Crateriforma spongiae: one gene and its partner. The protein of the gene in region 2 interacts with the protein of the main gene of each other region in a pairwise test. Links are inferred from orthologs where the notes say so. Each region holds a gene or a part of one and is shown on either strand. Other genes may lie near its edges.

Evidence for each region.
Region 1: the proteins of HFP54_RS21500 (region 2) and gyrA interact in binary tests that used the Escherichia coli proteins (3 or more experiments, as listed by UniProt). The link is inferred for Crateriforma spongiae from one-to-one orthologs.

Annotation. Positions count from the first base shown.
Region 1 is NZ_JAAXMS010000007.1:361,440-369,017, forward strand. Bases 1,533-4,897 are described here. They hold gyrA (DNA gyrase subunit A), read right to left. Parts: upstream 4,592-4,897; coding sequence 1,733-4,591; downstream 1,533-1,732. Other genes in these bases: HFP54_RS19655 (oxidoreductase family protein), read left to right, coding at 1,533-1,671. In the rest of the region: HFP54_RS19650 (HesB/IscA family protein), read left to right, coding at 105-437; more of HFP54_RS19655, read left to right, coding at 649-1,532; HFP54_RS19665 (AAA family ATPase), read left to right, coding at 4,921-6,780; HFP54_RS19670 (tetratricopeptide repeat protein), read right to left, coding at 6,878-7,578. UniProt on the Escherichia coli protein: A type II topoisomerase that negatively supercoils closed circular double-stranded (ds) DNA in an ATP-dependent manner to maintain chromosomes in an underwound state.
Region 2 is NZ_JAAXMS010000009.1:144,862-152,231, forward strand. The notes cover bases 2,332-5,488. They hold HFP54_RS21500 (DNA gyrase subunit B), read left to right. Parts: upstream 2,332-2,704; coding sequence 2,705-5,272; downstream 5,273-5,488. Other genes in these bases: rnhA (ribonuclease HI), read left to right, coding at 2,332-2,467; HFP54_RS21505 (thioredoxin domain-containing protein), read left to right, coding at 5,393-5,488. In the rest of the region: HFP54_RS21490 (sensor histidine kinase), read left to right, coding at 126-2,006; more of rnhA, read left to right, coding at 2,003-2,331; more of HFP54_RS21505, read left to right, coding at 5,489-7,370. UniProt on the Escherichia coli protein: DNA gyrase negatively supercoils closed circular double-stranded DNA in an ATP-dependent manner to maintain chromosomes in an underwound state.

The DNA of each region.
Region 1 (7,578 bases), on a different replicon or contig from region 2:
AAATCGTCCGTTGATGAATATCATGCATTGTCGGTTGGAACGATAGACCGGCCGGAAAGACCGATTCATAGCCCCGACGAATTGACGAAAAGGGAAATCCCGATATGGCAATCAAGCTCAGCGAACGTGCTGCCGAAGAAGTCAAACGCTTCCAAAAAGAACACAATTTTGACGATTCGATGCTGCTGCGCATCGGCGTCGCCGGTGGCGGCTGCAGCGGCTTCAACTACACCCTGAACTTCGACGACAGCTTCGACGACAAAGTCGATTCCAAGTACGAATGGCACGGCGTGGCCGTGGTCGTCGACAAGAAAAGTGCTCTGTACCTGGATGGCACGACCGTCGATTGGTACGAAAGCCTGGAAAAGAAGGGGTTCACCTTCGACAACCCCAACGCAGTTAAAAGCTGTGGCTGCGGCAGCAGTTTCCAGGCCTGATTGCCAAGACAGGATGCCTTTGACGCCGTCGCACTGACGGGCTGGCACGAATCAAATTTCGCCGACGGCCATGCGATCGATCGCATGGCCGTTTCTGTTGGCCAGCCGTTTCTGTTGGCAGCCAGTGGCCGCTTGCCGTCCCGCGGTGGCGGAATTGTGCTTGAGGCCTCCGTTTCAAATCGACGCCGGGACCGCCACGTTGGATTCCTTAATGCCATTAGAAGACTGGATTTGCGACGTTGCGGGCGCCGAATCGGTCGGCCCCACGACGCCAGTTCAGTCGCTTTGGAGCGGGTACGGCCAAATCGTCCGTGTTCCCTTGGTGAAAGCGTCGGTCCCTACGGTGATCGTCAAGCAGGTGCGGCCGCCGCAAGTCGGCGACCAGCCCGGACGCCACCCTCGCGGATGGGATACACCGATTTCTCATCGACGAAAGTTGCGTTCCTACGAAGTGGAATCGGCGTTCTATGCCCGATTCGCGGACCGATGCGACGATCGTTGCCGCGTCGCCCGTTGCTGGGGCCAAGCCAGTGACCAAGATAGCCTGACATTGGTGCTGGAAGATCTGGATGCCGCAGGGTTTCCCTTGCGATTGGGCCGATTGGACATCGACGGTGTGGCTCGCGGGCTGGCGTGGTTAGCCAATTTCCATGGCACGTTCTTGCACCCGGCCGACGATGCGACCGGCTTCGATGGACTGTGGCCGATCGGAACGTACTGGCATTTGGACACCCGGCCGGACGAATGGCGGGCGATGCCCGAGAATGATCTGAAACGCCAAGCCGCTGTGATTGATCAGCGTTTGAATGAGAGCTTCTTCCAGACGCTGGTTCATGGTGATGCCAAGGTCGCCAACATGTGTTTTCCCGCTGACGAGCGATCGGCGCCGGCGATGGTGGATTTCCAGTACGTCGGTCGCGGATGCGGAATGAAGGACGTGGCGTACTTCTTAAGCAGTTGCGTCGACGAATCGGAATGTCAGCGAAACGAATCGACTTACCTGGCCATCTATTTCGCTGCACTGCGTGCCGCCGTGGTCCGCCATCACGGTGATCGATTCGATCTGGACGCCTTGGAAACGCAGTGGCGACAACTGTATCCACTGGCCTGGGCGGATTTCGTGCGTTTTCTGGAAGGCTGGTGTCCCGGCCATGCCAAGCTGACCGGCTATTCCCGGCATATGGTTCACCAAGCGTTGACGTCGGCGCAATCACCGACGTCCTCCGACGTCTGAACCATTTGGTGACGATGCTGAATCGGCGTGCCGCGAACCGAAACGAATCAGCGACCGGAGGTCACTGTTCGTTTTGATCTTCCGCCGCCGGAACGTTGTCCGAGTCATTGGAGTCACCGCCGTCAGGTGTCGGCGCTGTTTCGGCTTCTTCCTCATCGCGTTCTTCGGCCGGCACACGCACCACTTCGATCAGAGAATCGTCCGCGTCGACGTTCATGATCCGAACACCTTGGGTGTTGCGACCGATCACGCTGATATCGCCGGCCTTGATCCGCTGGATCTTGCCTTTGGCAGTCATCATGAACACTTCGTCGTCGTTTTTGACGACGGCAATGCCGACCACTTGTCCGTTGCGTTCGCTGGTGCGGATGTCTCGCAGCCCCTTACCACCACGCTTTTGTGTTCGGTATCGGGCACCCGAGCTGGTCGATTCTTCTTCTCCCGCATCGTCTTCATCGGTTTCCACCAAATTCGGACCGAACGGGGTGCGTTTGCCGTAGCCGTTTTCGCAAACGGTCAGCAGCGTCGCATCGGGATCGGCGACCACCATGCCGACGACTTCGTCGTCGCCGACCAGGGAGATGCCTTTGACCCCCGAGGTGTTACGACCCATCGGGCGAGAATCGGATTCCTTAAAACGAATCGCCATGCCGGTCTTGGTGACCATCATTAATTCATCACCGGGGCCGACGACGGCGGCATCGACCAATTCGTCATCCTCGCGAAGTTTGATGGCGATAATGCCGCCTCGCTTCGGTCGGCTGTACTGTTCCAGCGGTGTTTTTTTGACCAAGCCTTTTCGGGTCGCCATCGCGACGTAGTAACCTTCCTGGTCAAAGTCCCGCACGACCAAACACTCGGCGATCTGTTCGCCATCTTCCAAGTTCAGCAGATTGACGATCGCGCGTCCCTTAGAATCTCGGGCAAGTTGCGGCAAGTCATAGACCTTTTGCCAGCGAACTTTACCGGTCGTCGTCAAGAACAACAGGTACGCGTGGGTACTGGCGACAAACAGCAACGCGATCGGATCGGCTTCGTCGGTCTTGGCACCCTTCAGGCCTTTGCCGCCACGACGCTGGGTGTTGTAGACACTGGTTGGCGTGCGTTTGATGTACCCGTTGTGGCTGATCGAAACCACCATGGTTTCTTCGGTGATCAGGTCTTCCAGATCGATGTTACCAAGTTCTTCACCGGAGATTTCCGTCCGGCGTGCGTCACCAAAGCGTCGTTTGATCTCTTCCAAGTCATCTTTGATGATCCCGTAGACGCGTGCCTGATCGCCCAGGATGTCCAAATAGTCGGAAATTTCCTTCAGCAACTCAGCATGTTCATCGGTCAGTTTTTCCTGTTCCAGGTTGACCAACTGGCCCAACCGCATCCGCAGGATCTCGTCCGCTTGGACGCTGGTCAGCGTGTACGATTCCGCCTCGCCGCGTTCAATGACGAATTGTTTGAAACCTTCGTCGCCCAGAGCCCGCTGCATCAGTGATGAGGGGCATTCGATGCCCATCAACCGCTGTTTGGCTTCCGGCTGGGTACGGCTGGTGCGGATCGTTTGGATGATCTCGTCGATGTTGGCCAGTGCCAGCAACAAACCTTCGACGGTGTGTTTGCGGCGGCGTGCTTTGGCCAGCAAGAATTGGGTGCGGCGCCGAATCACGTGGACGCGGTGACGAAGGAACTCCGTCAGCATTTCCTTCAGCGTCAGTTCACGCGGCTTGCCGTCGACCAGGGCCAAGAAGATCAGCGAAAAGGTGTCTTGAAGCGGGCTGAATTGATACAGCTGATTCAGCACGACATCCGGATCGGCGTCGCGTTTCAGTTCGACGACCAGACGAACCGGTTCCTTCAGATCACTTTCATCGCGGATCGCGGAGATGCCTTTGACTTTGTCGCCGTTGACCAGCGCGGCGATCTTTTCAACGATCCGGTCGCGATACTGTTGGTACGGAATCTCGGTGATGATGATGCGATGGCGGTTGCCCTTCATCTCCTCGATTCGGCAACGGGCGCGCACCACCATTGTGCTGCGTCCGGTCTTGTAACCGCGTCGAATGCCGGCCCGTCCGCAAATGATCCCGCCGGTGGGAAAATCGGGACCCGGGATGATTTCGCACAATTCGTCGATCGTTGTTTCCGGTTCATCGATCAACCGAATCAACGCATCGCAGACTTCCGTTGGGTTGTGCGGTGGGATGCTGGTCGCCATCCCAACGGCAATCCCGCCGGAACCGTTGATCAACAGGTTCGGAAACTTGCTGGGCAGAACGGTCGGCTCGCTGCGTGCTTCGTCGTAGGTCGGGACGTAATCGACCGTGTCCAGTTTCAGGTCGTCCAGCATGTTGGCCGCGACGGCACTCAAGCGAGCTTCGGTATATCGCATCGCCGCCGGGGGAAGGCCCGCGATACTGCCGAAGTTCCCCTGCTTGTCGATCAACAGGCTGCGCATGTTCCATTCTTGGGCCATGCGAACCAGCGTCGGATAGATGACGCTTTCACCGTGCGGGTGATAGTTACCCGAAGTGTCGCCGGAAATCTTTGCGCACTTGACCCGCTTGCTGCCCGGGCCGAGGTTCAGGTCGTTCATCGCGACCAAAATCCGACGTTGGGATGGTTTCAAACCGTCACGGACGTCGGGCAAGGCACGGCTGACGATCACGCTCATCGCGTACGTCAGATAGCTGTCACGCAGTTCGTCTTCGATCGGCAGATCGACCATCCGCAGGGCACCACGGCCCCCTTCCCCGTCTCCGGCCGGCGTGACCATGTCGGTGCCCGACGGTGGATCGCCGTTGCCGTTTTCTGAACCGGCTTCGACGTCATCGGCGCCGGTATTTTCCGGACCCGACTCGGACGGTTCGGCGTCCGACGGATTGTCTGATTGGTTTTCGTTGCCGTCTTCGAATTCGTCGTCTGCCAACGTCGTTGCTCTTGGCTATAGGGGGACCGGCCGGCCGAATTTGGGGCTCAGATTCGCCGCTGAACGAACCGGTTAGTGTAAGGATTTTGGGTCCCGGCCACAACGGCCCCGGAGTGACGTGCAGGCGTCATAAGTTATTGACTGGCATGGCTTTATGTGGTGAATTTGCGGTCGCCCAGTGCGGCAGGGCGCGGTGCCGCCGTCGCCACGGTAGGATTGTGTGGCGACGCCTTGGCGTGTCGGCACGCGCTGCCCCACAAGGGTGCCCTTTTCCATCGATCGGTGCTTCGCCTTCGGGCGGATCGGCGGTCCCGTTTCTCGAGTCTGTCATGTCTGATCCCAACGACGCCATTATCGAGTCCATTCGGCTGTATCGCGAGGCACTTCAAGAGACCCGGACGCTGTTTATCGAAAGCGGCAAGCTGATCCGTGGCTCCTACAGCTGGCTGGGCCAGGGCGACGGGGACGCCGCATCGATTGCCGATCAGATGGATGATCTGCACCAGGGGTTGGTGATGAAGGTGTTTGCCACCGTGGTGCCCGACGCAGGTTTCCAATCGATGCAGCAGCGTCAAATGGGACGCGTGTTGTTGGAACACCTGTGGGGACAAACCGTCATGGGATCCAAGCTGCGCGACGCGGTCGATTGGCTGGTCCAAACGGCGGTTCAGTTCCAGTGGGCCGATCTGGTACGTCCGTTCGCCCAGATCCCTTCGATCCGCGACCGATACGGTGAACTGGAATCGTTGGTCATGCGGATGGCCAAGCTGATTGCCGCGGTCGACGGCGGAATCGATTTGAATGAACAGGATTGCATCGAATCAATCATGCGGCAGATGGAGATCAGCGAAGGTCGAACTTGGCAATCGACCAGCCCGTCCGAACCAGCGGTTGAACCGGAGGTCAATCATCCCGAAGACACCGACGCCGCCCGGGAAGCCATTGATTGGTTGCGTCGTGAAGCCCAACGGTTGCGTGATGGGGCCGGTGCCAGTGCGGGCCGGCCCGCCGAGCCGACACCGATGCCGACCGGTGGACCGGCCGCGGCGTCACCGAAACCGGCGGTCACCGCAAGAACGCCGGCAGTGGATCCCGACGACGATCGGACTCCGGAACAGCGTTTGGACGACGCACGCCAGAAACTGAACCGGCTGGTCGGCCTGGATGGAATCAAGGACCAGATCGAAACGCTGACCAATTTTTTGCGGATGGAAAAGCTGCGGACCGAAGCGGGCTTGCCCACCAGCAAACCCAGTCTGCACATGGCGTTCGTCGGGAACCCCGGCACCGGAAAGACAACCGTGGCGCGGATCGTTGCCGAAATCTATGGTGCCCTTGGCGTCCTGGAAAAAGGTCACTTGGTGGAAACCGATCGCAGCGGTTTGGTCGCGGAATATGCGGGGCAGACGGGACCGAAAACCAACGCCAAGATCGATGAGGCTTTGGACGGCGTTCTGTTTGTCGACGAAGCCTACACCTTGATCGATGAAAGCGGCCAGGATCAGTATGGCCGTGAAGCCGTGCAGACGCTTTTGAAACGCATGGAAGATCAACGCGAGCGACTGGTCGTCATCTTGGCCGGGTATCCGAATGAAATGAACAAGATGATTCGCAGTAATCCCGGGCTAAGTTCGCGGGTCGGGACGACGATGCGATTCGAGGATTATGATCCGGCCGCGTTGTGCCGGATTTTCGAATTGATCGCCAAGAAGTCGAAATACGAATTGACCACCGAGGCACGGCGAAGACTGCTACGTGGCTTCACCTATCTTTATCTGAAACGTGACCGACACTTCGGCAACGGCCGCACGTCGCGCAACAGTTTTGAACGCAGCGTCCGTCGGTTGGCCAATCGCTTGGCGGGGATGACGGAAGTGAATCGCGAACTGCTGACGACGTTGGAAGCGGACGACATCGAAGTGGCCGGCGTCACCCAAGCTCATTTGGCTGCGATGGCGGCCGAGCCGGGCAAAGTCCGTGTGACCTGTACGCTATGTGACGTGGCGATGGTCATTGACGACGCGCTGTTGGGGACCGAGGTGACCTGTGAACACGACCCGCAGGTCCGCTTCACACCGGACTTTGGCGATCCGGTGGTCCAGTTGCCTGAAGCCGCTGCAAGTGAGCAAGATGCGACGAGCGACCCATCCAGCAATGGGAACGCCGCTGATGATGGCGATGCCGCTTGAGGTGAAACCAACGCGTCGGCCGACGATCCAAAAAGAAACCGCCGACCCTTTCGGGGCCGGCGGCTGAAGTGCTTTCTGGCGATTGTCAGCGTTCGCGTTAGAAAGGCGAATCACCGAACGGATTGTCGTCGCCGCCCATGTCGCCGAACGGGTTGTCGTCACCACCGGTGTCGCCAAACGGGTTGGAATCGTCGCTGCCGCCGAACGGGTTGTCGTCGGCAGGGGCGTCGGCCGGCTGTGCCGCGGCCGCATTGCCGTCGGTCTTGAACGGATCTTCGTCCAAGGTGCCTTCCAGCACATCCTTGCTTTCGACCGTGGCGTCGGCCACCGGATCGTCGGCGAACGGGTCGACTTGATCAGCCGGCGGCATGGCGGGTGCGTCAGCGACCGGGGGGGCGGGGGGCGGCGTGGCTGGTGCAGGCGAAGCGGCTTGGATCTCGTTCATCCGCTGATTGGACCGTGCTTGGCCAAGCATCAATTGCTGGACGCGTGCTTCACGGCGAATTTCTTCCAGCTTCAACCGCGCGGATCCTTGAATTCGTGACAAGGAACGGCCGATGTCACCGTTAACTTTACCGCGGGCTTCCAGCTCGGCACCGGCCTGCCAATCGGCCTCCGCCTCGTATTGCCGCCCCATCGCATCGGCCGCAAAACCGCGGAAGTAGTAGGCCCGAGGGTCTTGATAGCCGTGGGTGATTGCCTGGCTGAAGAGTTGATACGCCTGGTCGTACTGATGCGAGTTATAGGCGTGGACGCCCTGGCCGTAGATCGTGTTCAGGACCGAAAGCTGGCCTTGTG
Region 2 (7,370 bases):
TCTGAAATTCGTCTCCGCGCCGCCCCGCTGATTCGTCAAACTCGACGGCTCCGTTTCCAAGCCCGCGTCTCCGTCCGACAGATCCCATCGCAATGCTCCGATTGCTGCAAAGTTTGATCTCGTCGATGAGTCTGGAGCGCAAGTGCTTGCTCTTCTTCGGTTCGGCCCTGTTGGTCTTGATGTTCGGTGCGTTCGCCGTCGTCCAGGTGTTGGCCCGCGGGTTGGTTCTGAACACGACCAAGCAACGCGCGTTGGACTTCAAGCCACACGCGCTGGAAACGCTGCACGAACAGGCGTTTTGGAACGATCAGGATTTCGCCAGCGAGGCGGCGGAAACGAAACGGACCGCCCTGGAAAAGCTGCACAAGCAATTGTTGGGCGACAAGATGCGGTTCCAGATCTTGGGTCTGGATCATTCCGATTCACCCGGCTTCAGCAATCTGCCACCACGGCTTGCACCGGAGTCGCCCGAACTGCTGCGGAAATTGGAAAACCTGGAAGCCGAGTTTCGGCGACGGTTGGCCAACCGTATCGCATCCAGCGGCGTCGACATCACTCATCCGATCGACCTGGGTGAAGACGAAGCGATGGCCCGCATCGGGGCCGGCAGCAATCCTGTCGCCTTGGGCGAAGAAGTCGACAACAACGAATACGTTCTGTACACGCCGATCTGGCCTGATGAAACTTGCGTGTCCTGTCATGCCCCGATCGGACAAAGCAATCAATCGCTCAGCGACGAGGACCCGGTCGCCCGTGCCGCACAGTATCCGTTTCGGGTGATGAAGGTCACGATGCCCAACAGCGGCACCAACGCATCGACCGAAGGGATCCGTGCGATCATCATCGCGATGGCCATGCTGATCGTTGCCGCAACGTTGTATGTGATGCATGCGATCGTGCGTTATCTGGTTCTGCAACCCCTGTATCACCTGCGTGACGTCAGTGACGCCATCACCCATGGGGACACCAGCCAGCGGGCACTGATCGACACGGAAGACGAGTTCCGCGAATTGGCCGACGCTTTCAACCGGATGCTGCGTCACTTGACCGAAACGCAGTCCCAGATCGAAGACGTCAACCGCGAACTGGACGCGCGTGTCGACCAGTTTGCACAATTGAACTTGCAACTGTACGAAGCCAACCGGCTGAAAAGTGACTTCTTGGCCAACATGAGTCACGAACTGCGGACACCGCTGAACAGCATCATTGGGTTTTCCGAAGTCCTACAAGACATCGATTCGCTGAACGACAAACAGCGGCGATACGCGTCGAACATTCAGAAAAGCGGTCGCTTGTTGCTGGAAATGATCAACGACATCTTGGACTTGGCCAAGGTCGAAGCAGGCAAATTGGAGGTCAAACGCGGCGAATTTGATTTAAAACGCGTCGTTGCGGCTCAGTGCGACATGATCGGGTCGCTATCAGAGGAAAAGAACATCTCCGTCATTCAAAAGATTCCGGACGATTTGCCGGCCGCGTACCAGGACGCCGGCAAGCTGGGACAGATCCTGAACAACTTGCTCAGCAATGCCATCAAGTTCACGCCCGAAGGCGGCATCATCACGATCGGCGTTCAAAACTTGGGCGATGAATTTCGGTTGTCCGTCCGCGACACGGGAGTCGGCATTGCCGAAGAAGATCATTCGGTGATTTTTCAAAAGTTCCGACAAAGCAAGCAAGTGCTGGACGGCGAAGGCTTGACCCGTGAGTTTGCCGGAACCGGCCTGGGGTTATCAATCGTCCGCGAATTGTCAAAGCTGTTGGGCGGTGAAGTCGACTTTGAAAGTGAACTGGGTCGTGGCAGCACGTTTTGGGTGACACTGCCGTGGGAACTTCGTAACGCCGACATCTTTACCGCATCCCAACCGCACGTTGCGTCAAACAGGGACGACGATCCGCAACAAGCATCCGGCACCGGCTCCAACGGCTCCGGTGCAAGCAATGGTCCGCCGCAAACCGACAGCGGATCACCACCGCATTTCCCCACACCGACCGATGCCCTATGAAACCCGTTGATTTGTATACCGATGGCGCCTGCAGCGGTAACCCAGGACCGGGCGGCTGGGCGTTCATTTTGCGGTGCGGGTCGACGGGGAAACAGGTCGAACGCAGCGGCGGGGACACCCCGACGACCAACAACAAGATGGAATTGATGGCCGTCATCAAAGGCCTGGAATTGCTGAAGGAACCGTGCGACGTCACCCTGCACGCCGACAGCACCTATGTCGGGCAGGGCATCAATAGCTGGATGGCCGGTTGGAAACGTCGCGGCTGGAAACGCAAAGACGGCTCGAAATTGGTTCCGGTCAAGAACGTCGAATTGTGGAAGCGTCTGGACGAATTGATGCAGACGCATCGCGTCAAGTTTCGGCACGTCAAAGGCCACGCGGGGCACACCGAGAACGAACGATGTGACGAACTGGCCGTCGCCGCGTACCAGAAATACTTGCACCATTCGTCTCGATAGGCCCGCGTCTCTTCGGATCGATCCCCGGCCGGCTTCCCAGCCCCGGTGACCGTTTTGGCGGGCCTTTCATGTCTTTGGTGACTGTTTTCGGGTGACGTAGACTGCGGAAACACCCGCCCCGGGGCCGGACCCCACCGACGCCCCGGCGGCATCGTCAAAAGGGCTGCAAACCGCTAGAATTGCGGCTTCTTCGGCGTCCCCACGCCGCCCCCGATTCGGTCCTCAACGCAGACGTTCATGAGCGATCCTCAGTCAACCGATCCACAGCCCACTGATCCTCAGTCGCCCGATTCCCAGGAATCTGCCCAGCAACCGGCCGGCCAACCGGCCGCGGCGGCTCCGGCAGCCAATTCGGAATACACCGACAAGGACCTCCAGCACCTTTCGGACTTGGAACACGTCCGCGAGCGGCCGGGGATGTACATCGGGGACACGACCGGGCGCGGGCTGCACCACTTGGTGTACGAGGTCGTGGATAACTCGATCGATGAAGCGATGGCGGGCTTCGCCAAAACCGTCTCGGTCACCGTCCATACCGACGGCAGCGTCACGGTCGAAGACGACGGCCGCGGTATTCCGGTGACTCGTCACGACCAGTTGTCCGAAGAATTGGACCGCGAGGTCAGCACGCTCGAGGGCGTGATGACCGTCTTGAAATTCGGCGGCAAATTCGAAAAAGGTGCCTATCAAACCTCCGGCGGCCTGCACGGCGTGGGCGTGACGGTCGTCAATTTCCTGTCCCAGTGGGCCGAAGTCGAAGTCAGCCGTGACGGTTCGACGTGGACTCAGGAATACGAACGCGGCGTCCCCACCGGCCCGATCCAGAAGGGACGTGCCACTAAGAAATCCGGCACCAAGACCACGTTCAAGCCCGACGGTCAAATCTTCAGCACCACCAAGTACAACTTTGACACGCTGGCCAAACGGCTGCAGGAACTCGCATTCCTGAACAGTGGCGTTCACATCAAATTCCATGATGAACGCAACGGCGAAGGCGGTGATTTTCTGTACGAACGCGGCATCATCGAATTCGTCGAACACCTCAATCGCGCCAGCGACGTCCTGCACAGCGACGTGATCGTCTTTACCGGCAATCGCGACGGGGTCGAATACGAAATCGCGATGCAGTACAGCACCGAGTTCACTGAAAACGTCCAGTCGTACGTCAATAACATTCACACGATCGAAGGCGGCACGCACGTCTCAGGTTTTCGTACCGCGCTGACGCGGACGTTGAACAATTACGGCAAGAAAGAAAATCTGTTCAAGAACACGACGCCCACCGGCGACGATTTTCGCGAAGGTCTGACCACAGTGATCAGCGTGCGTGTGCCGCACCCGCAATTCGAAGGGCAAACCAAAACCAAGCTGGGCAACGGCGAAGTCGACGGCATCATCGCCGGCGGCGTTGGCGAACAGCTGACCAAGTACTTGGAAGAAAACCCCCGCGTCGCCAAGACGATCGTCCGCAAAGGCCTGTTGGCAGCGGAGGCACGCGAGGCGGCCCGAAAAGCCAAGGACTTGCTTCGCAAACGGAAAGACGCTTTGGGCGGCGGTGGTTTGCCCGGAAAACTTCGCGACTGCATCAGCAAGAAGATGGAGGAGTGCGAAATCTACCTGGTCGAAGGTGATTCGGCCGGCGGATCGGCCGAAGGCGGACGGATGCGTGAATACCAGGCCATCCTGCCGCTGCGTGGAAAGATCATCAACGCGTACAAATCGCGCGAAGACAAGGTCTTGGCCAACGAAGAAGTCCAGTCGATGATCCAGGCCATCGGCACCGGCATCGGAGCCGATCAAGACATCAGCAAGCGGCGGTACAACAAAGTCGTCATCATGACGGACGCCGACGTGGACGGCAGCCACATTCGGACGCTGTTGTTGTGCTTCTTTTACCGCCAGATGTATCACTTGGTCGCCGGCGGCCACGTGTTCGTCGCTCAACCTCCGCTGTACCGCGTGCAGCAGGGACGCAATCGATACTACGTCCAAACCGATGAAGAAATGCGGACACGATTGCTGGAACGCGGTTTGTCCGATTCGATACTGGAATCCGAAGACGGACGCCGCGCCGAAGGCGACACGATGCGGTCGCTGGCCACCACGCTGGCGTCCATGGAGGATGCCATCGTTGCCTTGGAACGACGTGGCACCAGTCTTAAGAATCATGCCGTTCGCCTGGACCCGGTGACCGGAAAGCTGCCGACATTCCTGTTGACCGCCGGCAACGACGAACACTGGTTCGGTTCCCAAGAAGACGTCGATGCATTCTTGAGCGCAAACAATCTGGTGCTGGACGTCGAGGAAAATGAAGCCGACGAAGCCGAAGCAAACGGCGAAGACGCTCAAAAGGAAGTCACCGAGATCGTGAACCTGGCCCACTTGGAAGAGATTCACGAAGTTCGCACGATCAACAGCGGATTGAAAGATCTGCAACCTGTCGGCTTCGGGTTGGATGACTTGATCCCGGTCGACCGCACCGGAACCACCGCACCGCGATTCGAACTACTGCGTGGCGACGACGTTCGCCGACCTCTGGACGATCTCCGCGCTCTGTTGCCTGAGATCCGCAGCGCCGGTGAAAAGGGTCTACAGCTGACTCGTTTCAAAGGCTTGGGTGAAATGAACGCCGAAGAACTTCGCGAAACGACCTTGGATCCCGAAAACCGAACGCTGATCAAAGTCAACTTGACCGACGCCGGCGCGGCCGACGAAATGTTCCGGTTGTTGATGGGTGACAAGGTCGAACCGCGTCGCGAATTTATCGAAAAGCACGCGCTTGACGTCCGCAATCTGGACGTCTGATTCTTCTTCGGATTCGTGCCCCAATCGCCCCCGGCCGCGACCGTGACGAACCGCTTCGGGGGGCGCGTCGCGCCGGCGTGTCATGATCCCGCATCCATTCCGCCACCCATCGTGGACACCATGCCGAATCGACTTGCCGAATCGTTAAGTCCCTATCTGCTGCAACACCAAGACAACCCGGTCGACTGGTTTCCCTGGTGCGAAGAAGCATTTCAGTTGGCCAAGAAACTGGACCGACCGATCTTTCTGTCTGTCGGTTACGCGGCCTGCCACTGGTGCCATGTGATGGAACACGAGAGCTTCGAAAACGAAGCGATCGCGGAGTTTCTGAACAACTACTTCATCAGCGTCAAAGTCGACCGCGAAGAACGCCCCGACGTCGACCAGATTTACATGAACGCGGTCCAGGTGATGAGCGGCCGTGGGGGTTGGCCGATGAGTGTGTTCCTGGATCACGATCGGCGTCCGTTTTATGCCGGGACGTATTGGCCGCCGACACAGCGTGCCGGGATGCCCGGTTTCGCGCAAGTTCTGGATGCCATCGCAGCGGCATGGCAGGACCGTCGCGATGAAGTGGTGCATCATGCGGATCAAATCACCGCGGCATTGACGCAACTGGCCAAGGGCACCGGTGATTCGGTCGACCAGCCCGCCGAAGACGTCGAACTGGCACGCCGTATCGTCCGACAAGCCTGCGACCAGTTGGTCCGGGTCCTGGACCGCAACGACGGCGGTTTTGGCGGCGCGCCCAAGTTCCCTCATGCGACCGACTTGTTGTTGCTGTTGTCACAAGTCGCCGTCAAACCGAACGTCGATTATCGCGGTGCCTGCGAATTGACGCTGAATAAAATGGCCGCCGGTGGCATCTTTGATCACATCGGTGGTGGTTTTGCCAGGTACAGCGTCGACAGCAAATGGCTGGTGCCGCACTTCGAAAAGATGCTGTACGACAACGCACTGCTGGCGACCGCATACACACGTGGTTTCCAAGTCACCGGCAGCGGCCACTTCGCCGCCGTCGCGGACGCCACGCTGCGGTACATGGCACGCGACATGGTCGACCCGTCCGGCGGTCTGCACTGCAGCGAAGACGCCGATAGCGAAGGCGTTGAAGGCAAATTTTACGTCTGGAAACCCGGCGAAGTGACGGCGGTGCTGGGCAAAGAACGCAGCGATCGTTTTTGCCAAATCTATGACATCACCGATGCCGGAAACTTCGAAGGTACTTCGATCCCCAACCGTCTGCACGCGACGGATCCCAACGCCTGGGACTTGCCCCCCCAAGTCTTGGAAACGCAATTGGCCGCCGATCGCGAAGCTTTGCGACAGGCCCGTCAAAAACGTGTGCGACCGGGCCGCGACGACAAAATCATCACCGCCTGGAACGCGCTTGCCATCGACGCGTTTGCCGTCGCCGGCGCCGTGTTCGACAGCCAAGAATGGATCGACGTCGCGACCAAAGCAGGGCAGTTCTTGTGTTCACGGATGCGGCGTGATGATGGTCGTTTGCTGCACGCGTTTCGGTCGGGAACCGCGCACTTGGACGCCTACGTGGACGATTATGCGTTGACCGCATCGGCGTTCGTCACGCTGTACCAGGTCACTGCCGATAAAACTTGGATCGACACAGCAAACCAGCTTGTCGACAGCATGATCGAACATTTCTGGGACGATACCGAGGGCGGTTTCTATTACACCGCGGATGATTCCGAAACTTTGATCACCCGAAACAAAGACTGGCACGACGGCAGTCTGGTCAGCGGCAACGGCGCCGCGGTCAACGTATTGCTGACGCTGGCCGACCTGACCGGCAATGACCGATATCGACAATACGCCCAGCGAACGCTCAACACCGCGGCGGAAATCCTGCAAAGCCAATCGGCGGCGGCCGCGTCGTTGGTGATCGGGCTGGATCGCTTCCATCGCGGCAACCGCCAAATGGTTCTGGCGGTCCCGTCCAAGTCAGATGTCCCGGCTTGGCGCGGCAAACTGTTTGCCAAGCATCGCAGCCACACCACACTGGCTTGGCATCTGGGCGATGCGGACAACGTGGCGCTGGCCGATCAAAAGTCCTGTGTCGACGGCCAACCGACGCTCT